Regions from separate parts of the Cytobacillus sp. FSL W7-1323 genome, predicted to be linked through region 2. Evidence: predicted binding sites of a transcription regulator. Region 2 holds the regulator's gene; each other region holds the start of a gene.
The links. Region 2 encodes LexA, which represses DNA repair genes until DNA is damaged. Its sites were predicted from a motif close to CGAACATATGTTCG; they were not measured.

Region 1 (8,217 bases), 570 kb from region 2:
AAAAGAAGGGTGGCAGAGGCCTTAGCGTTTGTTGGATTAGCAGAACATACAAAGGGAAGGGCACAAAATTTTTCTGGAGGAATGCAAAGGCGGCTGAATATTGCATGTTCCTTAGTTCATGATCCTAAGTTTTTAATTATGGATGAGCCGACGGTGGGGATAGATCCTCAATCGCGAAACCATATTTTGCAAGCTGTAAAGAAATTACAAAGAAACGGAACGACTATTCTATATACAACGCATTATATGGAAGAGGTTGAGGCGATTGCATCAGAGGTTGTGATATTAGATAAAGGGCAAATCATTACAAGAGGAACAGTTCAAGATTTGATTCGAAACATTCAGCATGAAGAGAGAATCAAGGTAGAAGTAAGTCATCCTGAAGAAGTCTCTTTGGAGAGTATTCAGGCACTGCCAGATGTAAAACAAGTCATTAAAGATGGGAATCAAATTTTGGTTGTGTCTTCTGCTAATTCAGGACACCTTGATCGTATTTTAACGATTATAAAAGAGGACTCTGGTGTTGTCGGCATTAATGTAGAAAAAGCAAATTTAGAGGATGTTTTCTTAACTTTGACTGGAAGAACCTTAAGGGATGGAGGTAGTGCATGATGCGTGTCCTAAGAACCATTCCTTATACAGTGATTCGAATGAGTAGAGACTATATTACGCTATTGCTGCTCTTAGTTGTTCCGATTATCCTTATTACCATTTTTTATTTCGTATTAGGAGACTTAAAAAATCAATACGGTGATCCTGCGTTCTATGATACAGCACAGTTAATGACACTCGTGTTTCAATTGTTTGGCGGTTCAATCGTGATTGCCCATATTCAAGATGATTTATTTTCTCCAAGACGGCAACGTTTAATGGTGGCGCCGATTAGCCGACCTTTTTATGCTCTCTCAATCTCATTATGTGGCATGTTATATTCCATTTTTCTGGGTTTTTTGTTATTTCTATTTACAGGAATAGGCTTAAAGGTGGAGTGGGGAAATGGATTTTGGGTAATGTACATCATTGGCTTATTGGCTGTACTATCAAGCCTTGTAAGTTTAATTCTTATTTTTGCAGTAAAGAACTTTAAATTAGCAGAACGGTTAAGTGAAGTATATGGAATTGGATGTATTGTGTTGGCAGGGTTGTTTTTTCCAATTCCTGATTATACGGTTATCACATTCATTAATGAATACCTTAATCCTCTATTGTTAGCTGCTAATGCAATTGGCTATGCACAAAGCAATTTATTTCCTGATGCTTATATTTATATGTTTCGGTTAGGAGTAGGAATTGTAATTACTTTTATTATTGTGTTTGTGCTCGGTAGGAGGAAGATTTAAATGACTGTTTTCCACTTTGTACTGAAGAGAAGTATTGCAAATAAAACAAGTTTGTTGATTCTATTTCTCTTCCCAGTTGTTGCGATCTTTCTGCCATCAGGAGAGTATTGGCCACATCTTCCATACGGATATCAATATTTTGGTATTTTTATTTTGTTTATTAGTTTGAAGCTCTCTGGATTAATTTTAGAAGATAGAATGAGAGGAATTGCTAAAAAGGTATCAATTGCCCCCATCAGTCATTTTAGTTATCTAGCACAAAATTTGCTAGCATATTTTTTCATTTTAATATTACAATGTCTGATTTTAGTTTATGGAGGCGTATTAATTGGGAAAGAACTTTACCAGCCCTTTTGGTTACTCATTTTATTTATTACATTTAGTATGGCATCGATTGCCTTTGCACTAATGTGGATTTCATTTTTTCGTAATAAAGAAATATCCATGTTAATTTTTATGTCGATTATCAGTATAATTGCTTTAATCGGTGGTGTCTTGATTCCAATCGAGTTGTTACCTGAATTATTACAAAAAATAGCGATTATTTTGCCGACTTTTTGGCTAGCTTGGGGTATAGATTGGATTGTTTTTGGTGGCGAACTGAAGGAGTTTCTGCTTGTGAATGGAATGCTTATTTTGTATATGTTTTTATTTTTAATTACAGGAAGTGCGAAAAAATTGCATTGATAGCTGAGGAGAGGTGTGCATATGAGAGTGTACGAGCGATATTTCAGATTTGTGATATTTTGGCGAATAGTACAATTACTTATCCTAGCACATCTTTGGCTCACAAGTACTGCTGGCTTTGAGGCAATTGTTTTTATCCTGCTTTTGCTCATTGTTATGAGCATACGTATAAGATTTTCTATACCAAAATGGAGTTTTCTTATTGAAATAGTCCTCTGTATCGTTTTCATTCCATATTTTCCGTTTGCCCTATACGGTTTAGCCATCGCTATTTTCGAAGCAGCAATAGTCGGAAAGTGGTGGTTGGTTTTCCCAATGACGATTTTCATGATTGCTTACTCTGCCTTTGATATGACTTTGATCTGGTATAGTTTACTCACAGTATTAGTAGGAAGCTTCACTTATCAGTCAATGAAAGAACGTAAGCAACTAGAAAAGGCTTTAGACAAGGAAAGAAAAGAAAAGCATGAGCTTGAACAGATCAAAATGGAGCTTTTAGAAGCTTATTTTGAGGTGGAAAAGGCAGCAGAACTGAAGGAGAGAAATCGGATATCAAGAGAACTGCATGACCACCTGGGGCATGATTTAACAGGTGCCCTTCTAGCTATTCAAGCATATGAACAAGTAGAAAATAAAAATCAAGCACACACCCTTCTGGAACAGGTGAAAATCAGGCTTTCGAGGAGTACAACGAGATTAAGAAATACAGTTCATAATCTCACACCAGTTACTTATATAGGTGTTGATAGGTTGCAAAGAATCGTAGTAGATTCAGAGCCATTACTCATCGATTTTCAATATAATGGAAATGTTGAAAATGTATCTTCTCAATCTTGGGTGATGTTGGAAGCGTGTCTTAAGGAAGCTATTACAAATGTAAGTAAATATAGTAATGCGACGAAAACGAAAGTTGAACTTGATATTACTGAAACACTTGTAAGGTTGAAAATCCATGATAACGGTACCAATACCCAAAAATCAGTGAACGGAAGTGGACTAAGAAGTTTACAATTAAGGGCAAGAATGTTAAAAGGAAGCTTTACAATTGATCGTCAAAATGGGTACTTGCTCGTATGTGTTTTACCTTTACAGAGAAGGGGGAAGTAGCTATGGATATATTAATTGTGGATGATGATCGTTTAATTTGTCAGAGCTTACAATTACTTCTCGATAAAGAAGAAGATATAAAAATTGTTGGTGTGGTCGAAAATGGAAGTGAAGCGATTTCTTTTTGTGAGAAAGTGCAGCTAGATGTTATTCTAATGGATATCCAAATGCCGGTGTTGAATGGAATTGAAAGTACCAAGGTTATAAAAAGAAACTGGCCACATATTAAAATAATGATGTTGACAACCTTTAAAGACGAAATGAATATTCGGCTTGCTTTAAAAGCAGGTGCTGAGGGCTACATCATAAAATCTAGTAAAATTAAAGATATGGCCAAACAGATTCGTGCAATCGGATCAAATGCGAGGGTTCTTACTCCGGAAGTACTTGATAAACTTGTGCTACAAAATAAGTCAGATGGGTTCTGGGCATTAACCGAAAGGGAGAAAGACGTAATGGAACTTGTGGTGGAAGGTTTATCGAATAAAGAAATATCGAAGCAGCTTTATTTAAGTGAAGGAACCGTACGTAATGTTCTTTCTATTGTTCTTGATAAACTGGAGCTACGCGATCGTACACAACTAGCCATTTACTATTGGCAACGGCAAAAATAGGGTGTCAACTCGAATCTTACACCGCATGTAGAGAAAAGCAGTTGATTATTATCTAAACAAAACCGGGAGATGAGTCCGGTTTTTCTTATGCGATAAAAAACGAATATTTCTTAATAGAATTTAGCAAGTTGATATAAAGGTCGAAACTACCATTATGGTGACGGAGCTGAGTCGTCTAATCCCTTCATTAAAATTGAACATTTTTAATTCTACAATCGACCAAGTAAGAACGTGCATTCGCTTTTGGTTTGCGTTAAAATAAAAGAAAAATGTAAGAGGGATAAAAAATGGAGCCTATCAAATTTATTCATGCTGCAGATTTACATTTAGACAGCCCGATGGTGGGATTAAAAGACTTACCCGACTTCATATTTGAGCGGTTAAAGGAAAGTACATTCCGTTCATTTATTAAGCTCATTGATGTTGCAATAAGTGAAAAAGTTGATTTTGTTATCTTAGCGGGAGATTTATATGATGCAAGTGATCGGAGTATAAAAGCACAAAACATCTTGCGAGAACAGATGTTACGTTTACATAAGGCTAGAATTCGTGCATTTATTGTTCATGGTAACCATGATCATCTAGGTGGAGAGTGGATTAAATTAACGATGCCAGAGAATGTATTTATTTTTGGTGAAATACCAGAAGTAACTAGATTTAAAAAAAACGATACAATTATTCATCTTTATGGCTTTAGTTACAAAGAACGACATGTCGATGAAAGAATGGTTCAGCTTTATCAGAAAGAAGAAGCGGCTGGTTATCATATCGGCATTTTACATGGCAATTTGGAAGGATTAACAGAACACGGGAACTATGCACCGTTTACGATTTCTGACTTGATAGAAAAGCAGTTTGATTATTGGGCCCTTGGTCATATACATAAAAGAGCTGAAATCAATACAGTGCCGCCAATTATTTATCCAGGGAATATACAAGGACGACATAAAAAGGAAACAGGTATAAAGGGTTGTTATTTAATAGAATTACAAGAGCATATTTGCGAGAAGCGATTTATTGAGACAAATGATGTGGTTTGGGATGAAGTGGTCCTTGATTGTAGTTCATTCAATTCTTTTGAGGTTTTATTATCAAATTGTATCAAATTGTTAGAATCAAAAAGAAGAGAAGGAAAAGCCATTATACTTAAATTAGAATTACAACACTTGAGTATGAGTGAAATAGAAGAAAAGGCCTTTAGGTCAGGTGAATTAATAGAATTTCTCCAAGAAACTGAACGAATACAACAATCCTTCGTTTGGGTAAATGAGTTAAAAGTTAAAAAGCAGTTAGTGTGGGATGAGGAAAGTTTACGAAGTCAGTCACCTTTTTATAAAGAAATGTTAGATCTTGCAAATGAAGAAATAGTACTGAAGGCATTATCCCCATTATATAGGCATAAACAAGCAAGTCGATGGATAGATGAAATATCACAAACAGATCAAAAAGAAATTGTTGCAGATGCAAAGCAATTGTTACTTGAACTATTAGTGGAGGGGGTGAACGAATGAAGCTTAAAGGTATGGAGATCTATGGTTACGGAAAATGGGAAAATATCAAAATTAAACAGTTAAACGATTTTCATTGTTTTTACGGGCAAAATGAAGCGGGTAAATCAACACTGATGTCTTTTATTCATAGTATGTTATTTGGTTTTCCATCTAAAAAAGGAAATGAAAGAAATTATAAACCTAAGAATAGTAGTCAATATGGTGGGAAATTGATTTTCACTTTACCAGATGGTCATGAAGCAATGATTGAGAGAGTAAAGGAAAGAACACCGGATGAAGTGAACGTTGTGCTCAGTTCCGGAAGAAGCGGTGGTTCTACGTTATTAGAGGAATTGCTCCAAGGGATGGACCAACCATTATACCGAGCGATCTTCTCTTTTGACCTGTTTGATATTCAAAATGTGCAATCATTTAGTAAAGAAGATTTAGGGCATTTTTTATTTTCTTCTGCGGTTGTTGGAACAGATGGCATTTTAAAGGCAGAACAATATTTGCAGAAGCAACTCGATTTGCGTTTTAAGCCATCTGGAACAAAGCCAGTTTTAAACAGCGGTTTAAAAGAGCTAAAAAAAGCATATGAAAATCTAAAAAAAGCGGAAAAAACGAATAACCTTTATAAAGAACGAACTGAGAAAAAAGAAGAATTAATTTATAATAACGAACTACTTGAACAAGAAGTGGAACAGTTAGAAGCGATGCTAAGCTCTTTAAGGAAGTGGTTTACGGTTGAGGAAGTATATCTTCATTATTTAAGTTTACTAGATGAAGAAAGTCAATTAGACGTAGATGAATTTCCAATAGATGGGTTAAAGCAATTAGAGGCTATACAACAGAGTAAGGAAGTATTAGAAGACCAAAGAAATGAACTCATCATGAAAAGAAGTACCCTTGACGAAAAATTAATGAATGCAGGATTACAGAAGCAAATACTTGAAAATAGAGCAGAAATCGAAGCTGTTTGCGAACTGAATACTGTCAGAGAGAATCAAGTGCAGACGAAGAATGAATGGCAACTCGAAATAAAAGCTTTGGAGGAAGAATTGCAGCATATGTCAGATAAGCTGCATATGCAAATATCTGACGAAGAGATTTTATCTTTTGATACGAGTATGTTTCAAAAAGAACTTATCTCTAATGTAATGAAGAAAAAGTCGCGGTTGTCCGATAGAAAAGTACAATTGGATGAAGAGTCGGAGACTATAAGAACTGAATTAAATGGATTAGAAAATAAAATAAATGAAAGTAGAAAGAAGTTACTATCAAGAGAAGAGAGAGCAAACATTCTTAAACAAATCACTACTTTTGAGCAAAAGGAAAGTCACCATCAGAGATTAACTGAAATCAATGTCAATATACAATTGCTCACAGAGAAACATAAACAAGCAATTACTAAGGATAAGAGATCCCAAAAAATTGAATATATGAAGATAAGTTCACTTTTATTATTATTTATTTTCATTGGCATATGGGGATTCTTTGAAGCTTCATTCCTCATCCAAGCATTAGCGATTGGTGGAATCTGTATTACTTTTATTAGTTCATTTTTTAAACAGAAGGCAGTCTACTCTAGTGGAATAAAGGATGAATTAGATTATTTAAGACAACAAAAAGTGGTATTAGAAAAACAAGAGCCCATCGCTGCTAAGGAGCAGGTAGATGAATGGAAGCAGCAAATTGAAAGAGATAAAGAGCAAGAAGCCGAAGTCGCCGAATACGCTCGGCGATTAGATTATGTCAATAGTCAGTATGAAAAAATCATTGCCGCATATGAAGTGTGGGAAGGTGAGATGAGAGAAGTTGATAGTAAGATAGATCTCATTGCCGAGCCATATAAATTAAATAAATCAACTATGAAAAATCAATTACTTGATGCCTTCTTATTGATTGAAGAGATGAAGGGCACGATTAGAAAAAGGAAGATAAAGAAAGCGAAATTGGATGACTTAAGCCAATCTATTACTAATATAGAGGAGAAACTATCTCATTATTTCTCGTTAGTGGTTATCGAACCACGCTCTTATGCTGATGGCGTGATTCAGTTAAAAGATATCATCGATAAAGAAAGAAACAAACTTGCAAACTTTGAAAAAAATAACGAAATAAGAGAATCAATCCAATCAGATATTACGATTATAGACGAGAAAATAGCAAATAGAGAAAAGCATATTCAATCGTTACTAGAAGAAGCAGGTGTGTCTTCAATCATAGCTTTTAAAGAAAAAGGGATGGCTGCTAAAAGGAAGCAAGCCATTAAAGAAGAGCTACGAACCGAAAAATTAAAGTTAAATATGACAAACTTATCACAAGAGACATTAAATAAATATGTTGAATTAAGACCGACAGAAGAACAAATAAAAGAATACCAAATAAGCATTGATACGAAGAAAGAAAGAATAACCAAGCAACAAGAAATACTACATCATCTTTCTTATGAAATTAAACAATTAGAAGAAGGTGGAATTTATGCTGAACTATTACACAAATACAAACAATTAAAAGCAGAATGGAATGAGTTGGCAAAGGAATGGGCCGTGTATGCAACAGCAAAGAGCTTACTATCTGAAACGGTAAACACCTTTAAAGAAGAAGAATTCCCAAAAATATTAAAGAAAGCTGAGAGGTATTTTTCTGATTTAACATTAGGTCAATATAAGCGGATTTTTTATGATAGCGACAAAGACCATTTATTATTAGAGCATAAGGAAGGGATGTTTTTTGAGCCAAGATCGTTAAGTCAATCAACAGCTGAGCAACTTTATATTAGTTTGCGGTTGAGCTTGGCAGAAATTGTGTTCCATCGGTATCAGCTCCCTTTTATAATTGATGATGGATTTGTGAACTTTGATCATAAAAGACTGGAAGAAGTAATGCGAGTACTAAGGGGTAAAGAGGAGCAGATAATTTTCTTTACTTGTCATAAAGGGATGTTGCAAAGTTTTAACGGGGATGAAGTGATTG
Region 2 (8,217 bases):
GTCAATAACAGTAACACCTTTTAATGTATTTAACATAGAAGCTCTAAACTTCTCTAAATATTCTTTTCTTAATTTAGATTGTTCCTTTGCTTCTGGTTCTGATAAACCTTCTGTTTTCGCTTTCTTAGCAAGCGAATTAATTCTCGCTAATTTTTCTTTTGAAATCATTGTGCTACACTCCTTCCCATCCAAAAAGTTCTTCATTCCATATGGAGAAGATACTTAATAGCCATATTACTAAATATGACTGCATTTTACAAGAAAGCAGTTTTACAATCATCTTTTGATTTTCATTTCAGACGCCAATAAGTTGGTATCGTATTGCTTTATTATTAGGTATGGCAATGTAGCAGTGTTCTCAACTTAAAAATGTGAGACTATTAATATAGGGAGCGTATGTATGTATGTATGTAAATAAGGGGAATAAGGGAATAATACTTTCACTAACAACTAACGTTAAATGAAAAAACACGGATGAATCCTCGGAAACAAATAACCATTCACAGTTCACTTGTCTGAACCCACGAACGATTGTAGGATCTTTTAGTATGCCTTTATCTTGCTTGGTATCAGTACTAATATTTCTTAGTTTTTAAGTTAAATTACAACTAATCAATCGACTTAACATATTATGCCTATATCATGATGATTCATTATCCATCTGCTCTATATCATCTATATATTCATTATACCTACGGTTTACTGTCGCTTTAGATATTTTATAACCAAAGCCTCTTAACGTTGCAGCAATTTCTGCAAAAGTAAGGTTATTTTGTCTCAATTTTACTATTTCTTCTATTGGTACCTCTATTCGTTCTCTTCCGTTTATATTTCCTTGGTTTTTTAAATTTTTTTCAGGTCGAAAGCCTTTTTGAACAGCTTTTTGCATCCCTCTTTTTATTTTTACATTATGTAGTTTTCTTTGATACTCTTCAACCATGCTAACAATTTGTAATACCATAGAATCAGAATCTGAAAGTTGCAATTCTCCATTATGGGCAATTGTATAAATCTTCCCATTTTCTTTAAGTATACAATGTAAGATGGCAATTTTAGCATTTCCTCTTCCAATCCTGGTTTCATCTTGAATAAGAACAGCCTCTGCTTGATTTTGTTTAAGTAACTCCAATAATTGCAACACACCAATTCTTTCTAAATCATAGCCACTTGCTTTCTCACGTATGACTTCAACTACATTCATATCCTTCATTCTCGCTAAATGTAAAAGTTCTTCTTCTTGTCTAGCAAGAGACGTTTCCTGGGTATCCTTCGTCGTACTCACCCTGCAATATATAATTACATTCATTCTCTTTCATTCCTTTAGTCTTCTAATATCACACTAGCTAAATTTGTTTCAGATATTATTTCACCATTTGTAATGGGAAGATATACCGTATCACCAGGATGTATTTTACCTAAATGTATATGATTAAATTCTTCTACCCAAGCAACAAAGTCTTTAGAAGACATATTATGGGCATCTTTAAACTCCTCCGCTATTTTCCATAAAGAATCTCCTTGTTTTACTTCAACTTTTACATATTCCTCCTGATTTGCATTACCAGTGTTCAAAAATAATAAGAAAACCATACCGAAACTAAAAGCGATAAGAATAATAGCATAACTATAAGAATTCCACAATTGTTTTATCATTAATTGCCACCCCTGAATAGAATATATGTTCGATTTAATAATTTTAGTATAATGCGAACATTTGTTTCTGTCAATAAGAAAATTCGAACTTATGTTTGTATCTATTTACTACTGATGGTATAATAATCTTAATGAAATTGACGAAGGTGCGTGATAGCGTGAAATTATCTAAGAGGCAGCAAGATATATTGAATTTTATAAAAGATGAAGTAAAACAAAAAGGTTATCCACCTTCCGTTAGGGAAATAGGTGAAGCTGTTGGACTTGCTTCAAGTTCAACCGTACATGGCCATCTAGCCAGACTAGAGAGTAAAGGTCTTATTCGTCGAGATCCGACAAAACCCCGTGCCATTGAGGTATTAAATCTAGAAGAGAGCAACCCAATACCTAAAGTGCAAACGGTGAACGTACCTATTATCGGTAAGGTTACTGCTGGTCACCCCATTACTGCGATTGAGAATGTTGAGGAATATTTCCCTTTACCTGAAAGAATGGCTCCGAGTGATGAAAATATCTTCATGCTTGAAATTATGGGAGAAAGTATGATTGAAGCTGGCATATTAGATGGTGATTATGTCATAGTCAAGCAGCAACAAACAGCAAATAATGGAGAAATCGTGGTTGCTATGACAGAAGATGATGAGGCCACCGTTAAGCGATTCTTTAAAGAGAAGAACTTTATCCGCTTGCAACCAGAAAACCCTACTATGGAGCCGATTATCTTGCACAATGTATCTATTTTAGGCAAAGTTATTGGTGTTTATCGTCAAATACATTAAAAAAGAGTGTCATTATTGACACTCCTTTTTAATAGTTTGCAATTATCTTTATATGTTACTCATACAATTATAAAATTTGAAAAATTCAGTAAAATAGAATCATTACATCGAGACAAAAATATATTATAATGAAATTTACACCAAGAATCAACCTAAGGTCGCAAAAAAATCTCGGCTTTAGGAGTGTGAAGGAAAAATGTTAATGAACATTCTCTTCGCTGCGTTGATTGGTGGAATTGTCGGTGTTGCAGGACATTTGCAGAGATTAGGCAAACTAGTCAAGCCACGGATGACGAAAAAATTCATTTATTTAGGGTTCTTAGAAGACATCTTACTAGGAGGACTGGCGGCCGTATTTGTCATTGTGACAACAACACCGGATTCCCCCACTGCTGTTTTCATCATCTCTCTCGTATCTGGTATGGGAGGTGAGGGTATCTTAAAATTATTAGATACCCTAAAAGTAAAAGATCAAGAATAAAATTTTATTCCGTTCTTATGAACGGTTTTTTGTTGTATATAACAAGAACAAATTTTATTTAGACAACTTCGCTTTTTACCTACTATTCTAGCGCTAGAAATACCCGCTTAAACAGTTCTATTTCACCTTTATGGAAGGGACATAACACATTTTCGTTTAACGTTTTGTGTTGCTTCTTAAATTGTAATATGTATGTCTTACACAGCCCATAGAACCACTCTCCTGAAGTACTGTTCATCCATTCAATACGAGCTAATGTTTTTAAATTTGATACCTACTACTTGACATGATGTTTTATGGGTAAATAAATATTAAAGCATTTTTCATGAAAACAAATAGCTAGGATGATTAAATGCCAATTATTCAATTGATTGGTAACTTGAACGACCTACTTCATCATACATACACCTTAAATTCAGTTCATAAATGAATCAATTGCCCCCCTTGATTTTACATACCCAATAACCCACAAGTACTAAATCGCTTAAAGTAACTATTTCTCATTGATTTCGACTATCCGCATCATTACTTATAATTTTTCTTCCTATTATTAATAAATAAATCTGTAGACAAACTCATTTAAGGAGTTTATCTACAGTCTGAAGCAGCCGTTAAAACGGTATTTGAAGATGCCTTTTAGTTTTAGCAATAGTTATTTTCCCATATATAAGCTTCCATTAAAACACAGTAAAAGCACTCTCAACTTACGGGGTTCCTAAGTTCCTTATACTTCAACTGCAACAATATCATCACAACAGATCGTAGTAATTCTTACACGAGCTTTCTTGTCACAACAACAATGATCGTGACGATCATCGTGACGATCACAGTCTGCTTTAGCTAGGAAGACTAAATTACCGCGAATATCGATAAACTCCCCGAACACATGGCCGCCACCTTTAAGAAACACTCTCACATCCTCACCACGGGAAACGTTCTTAAAGAACTCATCGCAGCCACAATCCTTATTGTCGTCTTTGCTGTAATTACCACAACCGTGATTGTTGTTGTCATATCCATATGAGTCTGAATATCTTGGTCTTCTTCCAAAAAAACAATTATTATATCCCATATCTCTTCCTCCTTTCTATCATTATGTTAATACTATATGTCGAGGGTATTGGAGGTGTACGGGCTATATCCCCCTGTTAAAAGACCATTTATTTTCTCTTTGTTTCTATCTTTTAATTTGCTATCCTATCCTAACTAAAATAAAGAAGCAGCCGTTATGGCTGCTTTGGTTGGACTCTTTTTAGTATCTAATAAAGAGATACCAAGTTGAATGTTAATACTCAACAGTTATACTCCTTGCATACATATCTGTTTAGACACAATAAAGAAACTCCTAACTATCGTGTTTCAACTGCAACGATATTATCGCAACAGATCGTAGTGATTCTTACACGATTTTTCTTGTCGCAACAATCATCGTGACGATCATCGTGACGATCACAGTTAGCTTTTGCTAAGAAAACTAAATTACCGCGAACATCAACGAATTCTCCTGTCACATGGTCGCCACCTTTAAGAAATACTCTTACATCCTCACCACGGGAGATATTCTTAAAGAACTCATCACAGCCACAATCCTTATTGTCGTTTTTACTGTAATTACCACAACCGTGATTGTTATTGTCATATGAGTCTGAATATCTTGAGCCTCTTCCATAGAAATTATTATTACATCCCATTTTTCTTCCTCCTTTCTATGATTATGTTAATACTATATGTGGATAATAAAGGAGGTGTACGGGCTATATCATCCTATTAAAAGACCATTTTATTTTCTCTGTGGACCTTCTTTTTGTTTGTCAAACCTATCTAACTAAAATAAAGAAGCAGCCTTTATGGCTGCTTTGAACTCGATTTTTGGTATCTATTAAATAGATACCAAGTTGAATGTTAATACTAAACAGTTATAGCCCTTGCATCCGCTAAGACACAATAAAGAAACTCCTAACTATCGTGTTTCAACTGCAACGATATTATCGCAACAGATCGTAGTGATTCTTACACGATTTTTCTTGTCGCAACAATCATCGTGACGATCATCGTGACGATCACAGTTAGCTTTTGCTAAGAAAACTAAATTACCGCGAACATCAACGAATTCTCCTGTCACATGGTCGCCGCCTTTAAGAAATACTCTCACATCCTCACCACGGGAGATATTCTTAAAGAACTCATCACAGCCACAATCCTTATTGTCGTTTTTACTGTAATTACCACAACCGTGATTGTTGTTGTCATATCCATATGAGTCTGAATATCTTGAGCCTCTTCCATAGAAATTATTATTACATCCCATTTTTCTTCCTCCTTTCTATGATTATGTTAATACTATATGTGGATGGTCTTAGAGTTGTACGGGCTATATCCCCCTGTTGAAAGACCATTTTATTTTTCTCTGTGGACCTTTTTTGTTTTTCAAACCTATCCTAGCAAATATATAAAAGCAGCCATTATGGCTGCTTTTATCTGAGACCCTTTTTAGTTTCTATTAATTAGTTGAATGATGATACGAAGCAGTTATACCCCTTGCAAGAACTTCTTTTAGACTCATAAAAAGGACTCTTACTATCGAGTTTCAACTGCAATGATATCATCACAACAGATCGTAGTAATCCTTACACGATCTTTCTTGTTGCAACAATCTTTGTGACGATCATCGTGACGATTACAGTTAGCTTTTGCTAGAAAAACTAAATTTCCACGAACATCGATAAACTCTCCGAACACATGGCCGCCACCTTTAAGGAATACTTTCACATCCTCACCACGGGAAATGTTCCTAAAGAACTCATCACATCCACAATCATTATGATCATATCCGTATGAGTCTGAATAGTTTTGATTATTATATCCCATATTCTCATCCTCCTTTCTATGGTTATGTTAATACTATATGTGGAAGATGAAGAGTTGTACGGGCTATATTACCTTGTTAAAAGACCATTTTATATTACATCTTCTTAAGTTTTTATGAAAAATCAGATGTTAAGGCTACTTCTATAAATTAAATGTAAAGAGGTTCATAATAAACGCCTCAAGGATGATCCTCACCGCTTTACTTTCTTCTATTTTTAAATAAAAAAGACTGTAGGTACCTCGATTACACCGAGTTTACCTACAGTCTGAAAAACCACTTTGGTATTATCTATTAATACATTTGTAAATATTGCTCGCGTTCCCATGGGTGAACTTGCGTTCTGAACATATCCCACTCAATTTCTTTTGCTTCAATAAAGTGCTCAAGAATATGTTCACCAAGTGCAGCAACCATTACTTCATCTTGTTTAAGAAGTTCTAGCGCGCTATAAAGTGTAGCTGGAAGATCTTTAATACCTTCAGCTTCACGTTCCTCTTTGCTCATAACATAGATATTACGGTCTACCGGAGCTGGTGGTGTTAGGTTGTTTTTCACACCATCTAATCCAGCCTTAAGAAGAACAGCCATTGCAAGGTATGGATTGGCAGCTGGGTCAACACTACGTACTTCTACACGTGTACTGACACCACGTGATGCTGGGATACGAATAAGTGGTGAACGGTTTCTTGCAGACCAAGCAACATAACAAGGAGCTTCATATCCAGGCACTAAACGTTTAAAAGAGTTTACTGTTGGATTTGTTACTGCTGTGAAACTTGGTGCATGGTTAATGATACCTGCAATAAAATTACGTGCTGTATCACTAAGTTCTAAATCACCTTTTGTATCATAGAATGCATTTACACCATCTTTAAATAATGAAACGTTACAGTGCATACCTGATCCGTTCACACCGAATAATGGTTTTGGCATAAATGTTGCGTGTAAACCGTGTTTACGTGCAATTGTTTTAACCACTAATTTAAATGTTTGGATGTTATCACATGCTGTAAGTGCATCAGCATATTTAAAATCGATTTCATGTTGCCCTGGAGCCACTTCATGGTGAGAAGCTTCAATTTCAAAGCCCATTTCTTCTAGCTCAAGAACGATATCACGACGGCAATTTTCACCTAAATCAGTTGGAGCTAAATCAAAATAACCACCATTATCATTAAGCTCTAAAGTTGGTTCACCTTGTTGATCTAACTTAAATAAGAAGAATTCTGGTTCTGGTCCAAGGTTAAAATCTGTAAAGCCGAGGTCTTCCATTTCTTTAAGGATTCTTCTTAAGTTATTACGAGGGTCTCCCGCGAATGGCGTACCATCTGGATTATAAATATCGCAGATTAAACGTGCAACTTTTCCTTTTTCAGCTGTCCAAGGGAAGACTACCCATGTGTCTAAGTCTGGGAATAAATACATATCTGATTCTTCAATGCGAACGAAACCTTCAATTGAGGAACCATCGAACATCATTTTATTGTCCAAAGCTTTTTCAAGCTGACTAATTGGGATTTCTACGTTTTTAATTGTTCCTAAAATGTCAGTAAATTGTAATCTGATAAATTTTACATTTTCTTCTTCAGCAATTCGTGTGATATCTTCTTTAGTGAATTTTGCCACCTTGTGTTTCCTCCTTTAAAGTCAAGAAAAGATTTTTTATTTTAATGGAAAAAGCGTGATAAATCACCTTGTCTTAAAGACGATCGAGTAAACCTACCTGCTTGCATAAATTCTTTACGCAAAAGCTTTCTCAATTCGTCATCTGACAAATCGTGTCTCACTTTTTCTTCTTGCTTCTTAAATGCTTGTTCATCCATCTCTTGTTGTTGTTTCACTGTGAATAGTTGCTTTATTCCAGCCATATTGACACCTTGATCAATTAAATCTTTGATCTCTAGCAACTTATCAATATCATTCAATGAATATAGCCTTCTATTCGTATCCGTTCTAGCTGGAGTAATCAATTGGTGTTCTTCATAATAGCGAATCTGTCTTGCTGTTAGCTCAGTCAGCTGCATCACAATGCCAATTGGAAAGAGCGGCATGGAACGACGTATTTCACTTCCAGTCAACCATCTCTCCTCCTTCATTCTTTTACTTTTAATTTCTTTGTATCTTATATCCTATTATATGTCGTGTTAGATAATCTGTCAACAAAATGTTATGTTTTATCACATGGAAATCATGAAATTTTCAAACTTTTTTCCTAATACTGAAAGAAGGCAGCGTATATCCGCCTCCTTTCCCTATATTTATTAATACTTTTGAATGAGTTTTTTCTCTAATAATTGGTCTAACGCTGTACAAATGGCGATTTTCACATGAGAATAGGTTAATCCGCCTTGAACATATGCTTCAAACGGGGGCCGAATAGGTCCGTCTGCTGTTAACTCAATACTTGCTCCTTGTATAAAAGTACCCGCAGCCAT
Region 3 (8,217 bases), 190 kb from region 2:
TTAGTAGAATAAAAAGGTTGAAAAAGCTTTTCTAATGTCTCTTCATTCATTCCGAAACCAGTATCCTTTATAACGATTAAACATGTTTCAGCTGTCCTTCTAACAGAGATATTAATCGTATTTTCTTGATGCTGCTCTTGTGTATCAAATGATTCCAGTGCATTTTTAATTAAGTTGACTAGTACTTGTTTTAATTGTTTGGCATTACCATAAATATATGGATCGTCTTTTGATAATTGGAAGGAGAGTGCAGTATTCTTTAAAATCGCTTCACTCTGAAACAACAGGAAAGTATCGTGAACAAGTTTATTAATAGAAATACGTTCTTTAATATTGTCTGTTGGCTTTGCTGCATTTAGAAACTCATGAATAATATCATTGGCACGATTAATCTCATCTAGAGCAATATCAACATATTGATTTTTCCCTGACTCATTGAGATAGGGTTTTAACAATTGTAAAAAACCTTTAACTGTTGTAAGCGGGTTACGTATTTCATGTGCCATCGATGCTGCAAGTGTACTTAAATTTTGTGCGTACTCATTTGTGAAATTAGCTTCATTAATCTGAGACGCAGTTTCATGAATGATTTTCTTTTTTTCATTTAGTTCTAAGCTAAATCTGAGGAGTTTCTGCTCTAATTGTTGTGTTTGATAATTATGATCAGTAGATAATGAATGAAATAAGGGGTAGCAAAATAAATGACATGATTCTTCCTCAGGAATCGTATAGACGCGATAATTGTGATAACCGTTTCCGAAAAATAGCTGTAAATTAAGAACTGCTTTTTTCTTGCGTATTTCATTAAATTGTTCGACATCTTCGTAATTCATTAATTGTGTGAATGGGGTACCAATGATTGTATGCTGATTAACTATAGATGTTGAAACCACGTGATTATTGTTGTCAATTAAGAAGTATGGAAATGGTAGTTCTTTTAAGACAATCTCAGTTAATTTCATTTCTTATCATCCTTACCATTGTTTGTCATGTGGAAGTAGTATCTAATGTCATTCTCTTTTATTCTATTAGAAGAAATTGCATTATATGTTAGAAAAACATGTATATTGAGAAAAAAACACGAATCATCTCTACTTTTCTTGTTATGTATATGAGTTAAAATGTCATATTTTTAATTAAATCGCAATGATGGACTTATTAATCTTATCATACCAAAGTCATTCAATGGCTTTCAATCACCGTTTTCATTCGTTAAAGGAATTTTTTAGGAATTGTAAAAAAGATAGATTACTAGAAAAAATTATAGCTTCGATCTACCTAGTATAGAAATGAATAAATAAGAAAAGACAGCATTCTATAACGCTGTCTTTTGAATGTTAACTTTTCTTTTTAAATAAATTGACTTTTGGTTCGGTTTTATTGATAATCCTTTTAATATTTGTACGATGTCGATAAATGATGAACAATGTCATTAAGGCAATCACTATGATTAAAATTGAATCACCAAGAATGAGTGAATAAATCAATCCTGCAATACCAGCAATCATTGATGATAATGAAACATATTTAGTAGTGAGAAGTGAGATGAAAAATACAGCTAATATTACCACAAACATGACGGGCACGAACGCCAGCACAACACCTGCAGATGTAGCAACAGCTTTACCACCTTTGAATCCTGCAAATATCGGGTACATATGGCCAATAACAGCAAAAATTCCTATAATTACTGTATGTATATCTATATCAAAGAAGATTGGTAATAATCCAGCAGCTATGGTACCTTTCAGGATATCGGCCAGTGTAACGGTAAAACCTGCTTTTTTTCCTAGCGTTCGGAAAGTGTTTGTCCCACCAAGATTACCACTACCATGCTCACGAATATCAATGCCATAAAACACTTTACCAATGATTAATCCAGATGGAATGGAACCAATTAAATAAGCAATAAGAAAAACGATGATTACTTCAAATGTCATAAACTCTCCCCCACGGAATAAAAATACAGTTCTTATATTGTACCACGTAAATAAGTGAATGTACTATGTTGCTTTTAAATTATCTTTTCAATTGCAAAGATTACCCTAGTATGAAACGAATGTTAAATAGATATATGATTAAAATTAGTAGAAAAGAACTTTTTTGTTAAGTGGATTACGTGATATTTAGCGAAAAGGAAAGCTTTATAAAAAAGATGAAGCTGTATGTCAGAAAGAACAGCATTGCGATCTATTCGCATTTATACTTTAATTCAGATAAAATAGTGTAGAGTTCAAAATAAGAGGTGAATGTATTGAGTATAGAAAACCCATCAAGAACTGAAATCGGAAAGATGTTAAAACAAGCAAAGAGGATTGCCGTCGTAGGTTTAAGTGATAAACCTAATCGTACATCCTATATGGTGAGTGAAGCCATGCAAAAAAGTGGTTACGAAATCATCCCTGTTAATCCCAAAGTTAAGGAAGTATTAGGTGTAAAAGCGGTTGCATCATTAGCTGAAATAGAAGGCAAAGTGGATATTGTTAATGTCTTTAGACGTTCGGAATATTTGCCAAGTCTTGCGAGTGAATTTCAAAATATTGATTGTCCCATTTTTTGGACTCAGCTAGGTGTTGTAGATGAAGACGTATTTCAGCAGTTAAGTGATGCTGGTTATACCGTGATCATGGATCGATGCATTAAAGTAGAGCATGCGCTAACAAAATAACATTTGTAGCATGGGATCATGACATTGATTTCATGCTTTTTCTTTCATATGCGGTTTAGACGTATAAATATGATATAATGATTAGAACGTTTGTTCTTATTCACCTATTGCAACAGTATATACATGACCTTAATGCATGTTACAATGGGGAACATATATGCATACGACTCGCATGATAAGAAGGAATATAGTGAATAAGAATGGAATAATAAACCGATATCTATTGTAGAGAGGTGCATAAAGGCGCGGTTATGATATAATCAAACTCTATTGCCGACTCGGATTGATAGACAATAGATGGTTTTTGAAGAGATGAAAGGGGAATGCTTGTGGCAAAAAATCAGGAAGTATTTGACTATAATGATGATGCCATACAAGTACTTGAGGGATTAGAAGCTGTAAGAAAACGTCCCGGAATGTACATTGGAAGTACGGATGCAAGAGGGCTACACCATCTTGTATACGAAATAGTCGATAACGCTGTAGATGAAGCACTTGCAGGTTTCGGCGATCATATCATTGTCAAAATACATAAAGACAATTCAATTAGTGTTCAAGATAAAGGTCGAGGAATGCCGACCGGAATGCACAAGATGGGCAAACCTACAACCGAAGTCATATTGACTGTGTTGCACGCTGGAGGAAAGTTTGGCCAAGGTGGATACAAAACAAGTGGTGGACTTCATGGTGTAGGTGCTTCAGTTGTTAACGCCTTATCACAATGGTTAGTCGTTAAAATTAAACGCGATGGACTTGTTTATGAACAGCGGTTTGAAAACGGCGGAAAGCCAGTAACCACGCTTGAGAAGGTTGGTAAAACGAATCAAGTAGGGACAACGATCCACTTTAAACCAGATCCGACAATTTTCTCAACAACTACATATAATTTTGAAGTGCTAAGTGAACGATTACGTGAATCCGCTTTTCTCTTAAAAGGGATGAAAATCGAGATAACGGATGAACGTCATGATCTTAAAGAGATTTATCATTATGAAAATGGGATTGAAGCATTTGTTCAGTACCTAAATGAAGAAAAAGATACGCTCCATCCAGTAGTTAGTTTTGAAGGGGAGCATAATGGTATTGAAGTTGATTTTGCCTTCCAATTTAATGATGGTTTTTCAGAAAATGTCCTTTCTTTTGTTAATAATGTTCGTACGAAAGATGGAGGGACACATGAAGCTGGAGCTAAAACAGCGATGACTAGGGTGTTCAATGAATATGCCCGTAAAGTTCAGCTTCTAAAAGAGAAAGATAAGAACTTAGAAGGAACTGATTTACGAGAAGGTTTTGCGGCGATTGTCTCAGTACGTGTACCCGAAGAACTGTTACAATTTGAAGGACAAACAAAGGGCAAGCTCGGAACAAGCGAAGCGCGTTCAGCTGTCGATGCTGTTGTATCAGAGTATCTCTCTTACTTCCTTGAAGAAAATCCAGATACAAGCTCTTTATTAATTAAGAAAGCAATTAGAGCTTTTCAAGCAAGAGAAGCAGCACGTAAAGCAAGGGAAGACGCTAGAGGCGGAAAGAAGAAGAAACGGGCTGAAGCGGTTCTGTCAGGGAAATTGACACCTGCTCAATCACGTAACCCAGAAAGAAACGAATTATATTTAGTAGAAGGTGACTCTGCGGGTGGTTCAGCAAAGCAGGGGCGCGATAGAAGGTTTCAAGCAGTATTGCCATTAAGAGGTAAAGTAATAAATACTGAAAAGGCAAAGCTCGCAGATATCTTTAAAAATGAAGAGATAAACACGATTATACACGCTGTTGGAGCGGGTGTCGGTGGTGACTTTACGATTGAAGATATTAATTACGATAAAGTGATTATTATGACGGATGCTGATACCGATGGAGCCCATATTCAAGTGCTCTTACTGACCTTCTTCTACCGCTATATGAAACCGTTACTAGAAGCAGGTAGAGTCTATATTGCTTTACCACCATTGTACAAAGTGAGTAAAGGTTCTGGAAAGAAAGAAGTAATAGAGTATGCATGGAGTGATGAAGAGCTTCCTGATACGATTAAAAAGGTTGGTAAAGGCTATATTATTCAGCGTTATAAAGGACTTGGTGAGATGAATGCTGACCAATTATGGGAAACAACGATGGATCCAGAAACGAGAACGCTCATCCGTGTGAAAATTGATGACGCTGCGAGAGCGGAACGTAGAATTACCACTTTAATGGGTGATAAAGTTGAACCACGGAGGAAATGGATTGAAACAAATGTCGCATTCGGATTAGAAGAAGATGGCAGCATTTTAGAAAATGAAAACATTTCGACGCTTGAGGAGTTAGATTCATGAACAAAGCAGAACAATTTCGTGATCTGCCGTTAGAAGATGTCCTTGGTGACCGATTTGGCAGATATAGTAAATATATTATACAAGATAGAGCATTACCTGATGCGAGAGACGGGCTTAAGCCCGTGCAGCGTCGTATCTTATATGCCATGCATGTTGAAGGTAATACGCATGATAAAGGTTTTAGAAAATCGGCAAAAACGGTCGGTAATGTGATTGGTAATTTTCACCCACATGGTGACTCCTCTGTATATGATGCCATGGTGCGTATGAGTCAAGATTGGAAGTTGCGCAAGCTTCTTATTGAAATGCACGGCAATAATGGTAGTATCGATAATGATCCACCTGCTGCGATGAGGTATACAGAGGCGAGATTATCTTCTATTTCTTCTGCACTCTTAAATGATATTGAAAAAAGAACGGTTGATTTTATTCCGAACTTTGATGATACTTCGAATGAACCAACCGTTTTACCAGCTAGTTATCCCAACTTACTTGTAAATGGATCAACAGGGATTTCTGCCGGATATGCAACGGAAATCCCACCTCATCATCTTGGAGAAGTTATTGATGCTGTTATTCATCGTATGGATCGTCCACAAAGTACTGTCGATGATTTAATGCAGTATATAAAAGGACCTGATTTTCCTACCGGTGGAATCATACAAGGTGTAGAAGGCATTAAGAAAGCCTATGAAACGGGCAAAGGTAAAATTATTATCCGTGGTAAAGTAGATTTCGAGGATATTCGTGGTGGTAGAAAGCAAATAGTCATTACTGAAATCCCTTATGAAGTAAATAAAGCGAACTTAGTGAAGAAAATGGATGAATTTCGCTTCGATCGTAAAATCGAAGGAATCGCTGAAGTCCGTGATGAAACGGATCGTACAGGGCTAAGAATTGTCGTTGAATTAAAGAAGGATGCTGACCCACAAGGGGTTTTACATTATTTATATAAATATACTGATCTGCAAATCCCGTATAACTTTAATATGGTGGCTATTCATAACCGTCATCCGAAAACGATGGGTCTAGTCCCCCTACTAGATGCCTACATTGACCATCGAAAAGAGGTTGTCACACGTAGAACACAATTCGATTTAGAAAAGGCTCAAACACGTCAGCATATCGTTGAAGGCCTAATCAAGGCATTATCTATATTAGACGAAGTCATTGCGACGATTCGTGCTTCAAAAGATAAGCGTGACGCGAAAGAGAATTTAATGAGAGAGTATCAATTTACAGAGCCTCAAGCAGAAGCGATCGTCTCATTACAACTATATCGTTTGACGAATACAGATATCACTGCATTGCGTGCAGAAGCAGAGGAATTAGCGGCCAAAGTAGAGGAACTCACATCGATTCTTGCCAGTGACAAGAAACTCGCATCAGTGATTAAAAAAGAACTTCGTGAAGTGAAGAAGAAATTTGAAGACAATAGAAGAACAGTAATTGAAGCAGAAATAGAAGAAATTAAAATTAACCTAGAAGTTCTTGTAGCAAATGAAGATGTGATTGTTACTGTCACAAGAGATGGGTATATTAAGCGGACAAGCCAGCGTTCTTATTCAGCTTCAAATGGACAAGATTTAGCGATGAAGGAATCCGACCGTTTATTAACAAAGCTAGAGATGAATACAACGGATGTTCTACTTCTATTTACGAATAAAGGCAGCTACTTATATTGTCCTGTGCACCAATTACCTGACATCCGCTGGAAGGACATGGGTCAACATATTGCCAATATCATTGCCATCGATCGTGATGAATGTATCATTCACGCAATCCCTATTACTGATTTTGAACAAGAGAATGCAACATTATTATTTATTACGAAAAACGGTATGGTGAAGAAAACCGAATTAAAATCATATAAAGCTCAACGCTTTTCAAAAGCGCTCGTTGCACTTAACCTAAAAGGTGATGATGAGGTTGTCGATGTTCACCTAACACATGGCGAGCATGATGTGTTTCTCACAACTCATTTAGGTTATGGTCTCAGGTTTCATGAGAAAGAAGTAAACTTAGTAGGCCCAAGAGCTGCGGGTGTAAAAGGAATCAATCTAAAAGATGATGACTATGTTGTTTCTGGAAAAATGATTAGTAATGAGAAAGAAGAAGCAGTTGTCATTGCGACGCAACGCGGGGCAGTGAAAAAAATGAAACTGCAAGAGTTTGAACAAACATCAAGGGCAAAACGAGGTGTAGTGATGTTACGCGAATTGAAAAAACATCCGCATCGCATTGTTGGTATGGTTATAACAAATAATCATGAAACAGCATTTGTTGAAAGTGAAAAAGGGACAATTGAGTCCATAGCAATGAATGAACTTAGATACAATGATCGCTACTCCAACGGATCGTTTATATTAGATGAAGAAGAAAATGGTGCAATTATTCATTTATGGACTGAGACAAAGGAACAAACATAAACGATTTCTTCAAAAAGTTGAAAGGTTGTATTTAACTTAATGACACATTATTAAAAAAGTACACACTCATAAAAGTGATGTACTTTTTTAATGTGCATTATCATTCTTTTAGTTGATCATTTTAGTATTGAAAAAACACTGAAGGCATCCCTCTAACGTTTCTTGGTCAACAGGGAAGATTACTGTGTAAAGTAAATAATTTTTTTATTAATGTTAAGTCTTCTAGTTATCTAATCTTCATGATTAATGAACGGAAATAGACAGAACTTCTGTTCATTTAATCGTAGTTACTTCAAAATTTTAGATAGAATTTTTTTATGGGTGTTCGACAATTTTAACAAATTAAAGTTTCCAGCTCTAACTAAACTTTTAATGATTTTTACTTCTTTCCAAGCTAAATCATATAGAGGTTGATTAATAATACTATTTTTTAGCGCATCTTCAAGTTCGTCGTCATCCAAAACATATAATTCCCCGGTTGGTAATATAACAATATCTAAGAATAAATCGTCCATCCATGGAATATTATTGTCTATTCCATAATGGAGGCATATGTCTATATACCACTGAATGATATTCCCTTTAGAATCGAACATCGTAGTTACTGTATGGTTTTTTCTTAAAGGAAATTGTTGAAGCCACATATATCCATCATCCACTATACATAATTTCTTTCTCCCATAACTTACACATAATGGTGATGTAACGGATAGTGCATGTAATAAAGTTATGTGACCCTTAAAGTTTTTGGTATTGAGGAAAGCCTGTGAATATTTCCTTTTATCAATTCTTTTCCAATCTGAACGATCTCCGA

Region 1: MKX67_RS07685 (DNA repair exonuclease) is a predicted target of LexA. The motif match lies at 3,975-3,988, and genes of this name have one in related genera.
Region 3: parE (DNA topoisomerase IV subunit B) is a predicted target of LexA. The motif match lies at 2,752-2,765, and genes of this name have one in related genera.

What each region holds. Positions count from the first base shown of each region.
Region 1 covers NZ_CP151998.1:1,479,000-1,487,216, forward strand. The annotation lists gene MKX67_RS07660 (ABC transporter ATP-binding protein) at 1-612, shown strand, start outside; gene MKX67_RS07665 (ABC transporter permease) at 609-1,340, shown strand; gene MKX67_RS07670 (ABC transporter permease) at 1,341-2,027, shown strand; gene MKX67_RS07675 (histidine kinase) at 2,049-3,134, shown strand; gene MKX67_RS07680 (response regulator transcription factor) at 3,137-3,748, shown strand; gene MKX67_RS07685 (DNA repair exonuclease) at 4,036-5,259, shown strand; gene MKX67_RS07690 (AAA family ATPase) at 5,256-8,217, shown strand, end outside.
Region 2 covers NZ_CP151998.1:2,045,662-2,053,878, reverse strand. The annotation lists gene MKX67_RS10635 (DUF896 domain-containing protein) at 1-168, opposite strand, end outside; gene MKX67_RS10630 (recombinase family protein) at 641-1,306, opposite strand; gene MKX67_RS10625 (LysM peptidoglycan-binding domain-containing protein) at 1,321-1,653, opposite strand; gene lexA (transcriptional repressor LexA) at 1,812-2,432, shown strand; gene MKX67_RS10615 (DUF4257 domain-containing protein) at 2,629-2,913, shown strand; gene MKX67_RS10610 (hypothetical protein) at 3,638-3,823, opposite strand; gene MKX67_RS10605 (hypothetical protein) at 4,263-4,424, opposite strand; gene MKX67_RS10600 (hypothetical protein) at 4,874-5,221, opposite strand; gene MKX67_RS10595 (hypothetical protein) at 5,491-5,781, opposite strand; gene glnA (type I glutamate--ammonia ligase) at 6,074-7,408, opposite strand; gene MKX67_RS10585 (MerR family transcriptional regulator) at 7,450-7,860, opposite strand; gene MKX67_RS10580 (methionine gamma-lyase family protein) at 8,044-8,217, opposite strand, start outside.
Region 3 covers NZ_CP151998.1:2,234,282-2,242,498, forward strand. The annotation lists gene MKX67_RS11505 (ATP-binding protein) at 1-962, opposite strand, end outside; gene plsY (glycerol-3-phosphate 1-O-acyltransferase PlsY) at 1,338-1,940, opposite strand; gene MKX67_RS11515 (CoA-binding protein) at 2,255-2,668, shown strand; gene parE (DNA topoisomerase IV subunit B) at 2,998-4,974, shown strand; gene parC (DNA topoisomerase IV subunit A) at 4,971-7,403, shown strand; gene MKX67_RS11530 (DUF402 domain-containing protein) at 7,691-8,217, opposite strand, start outside.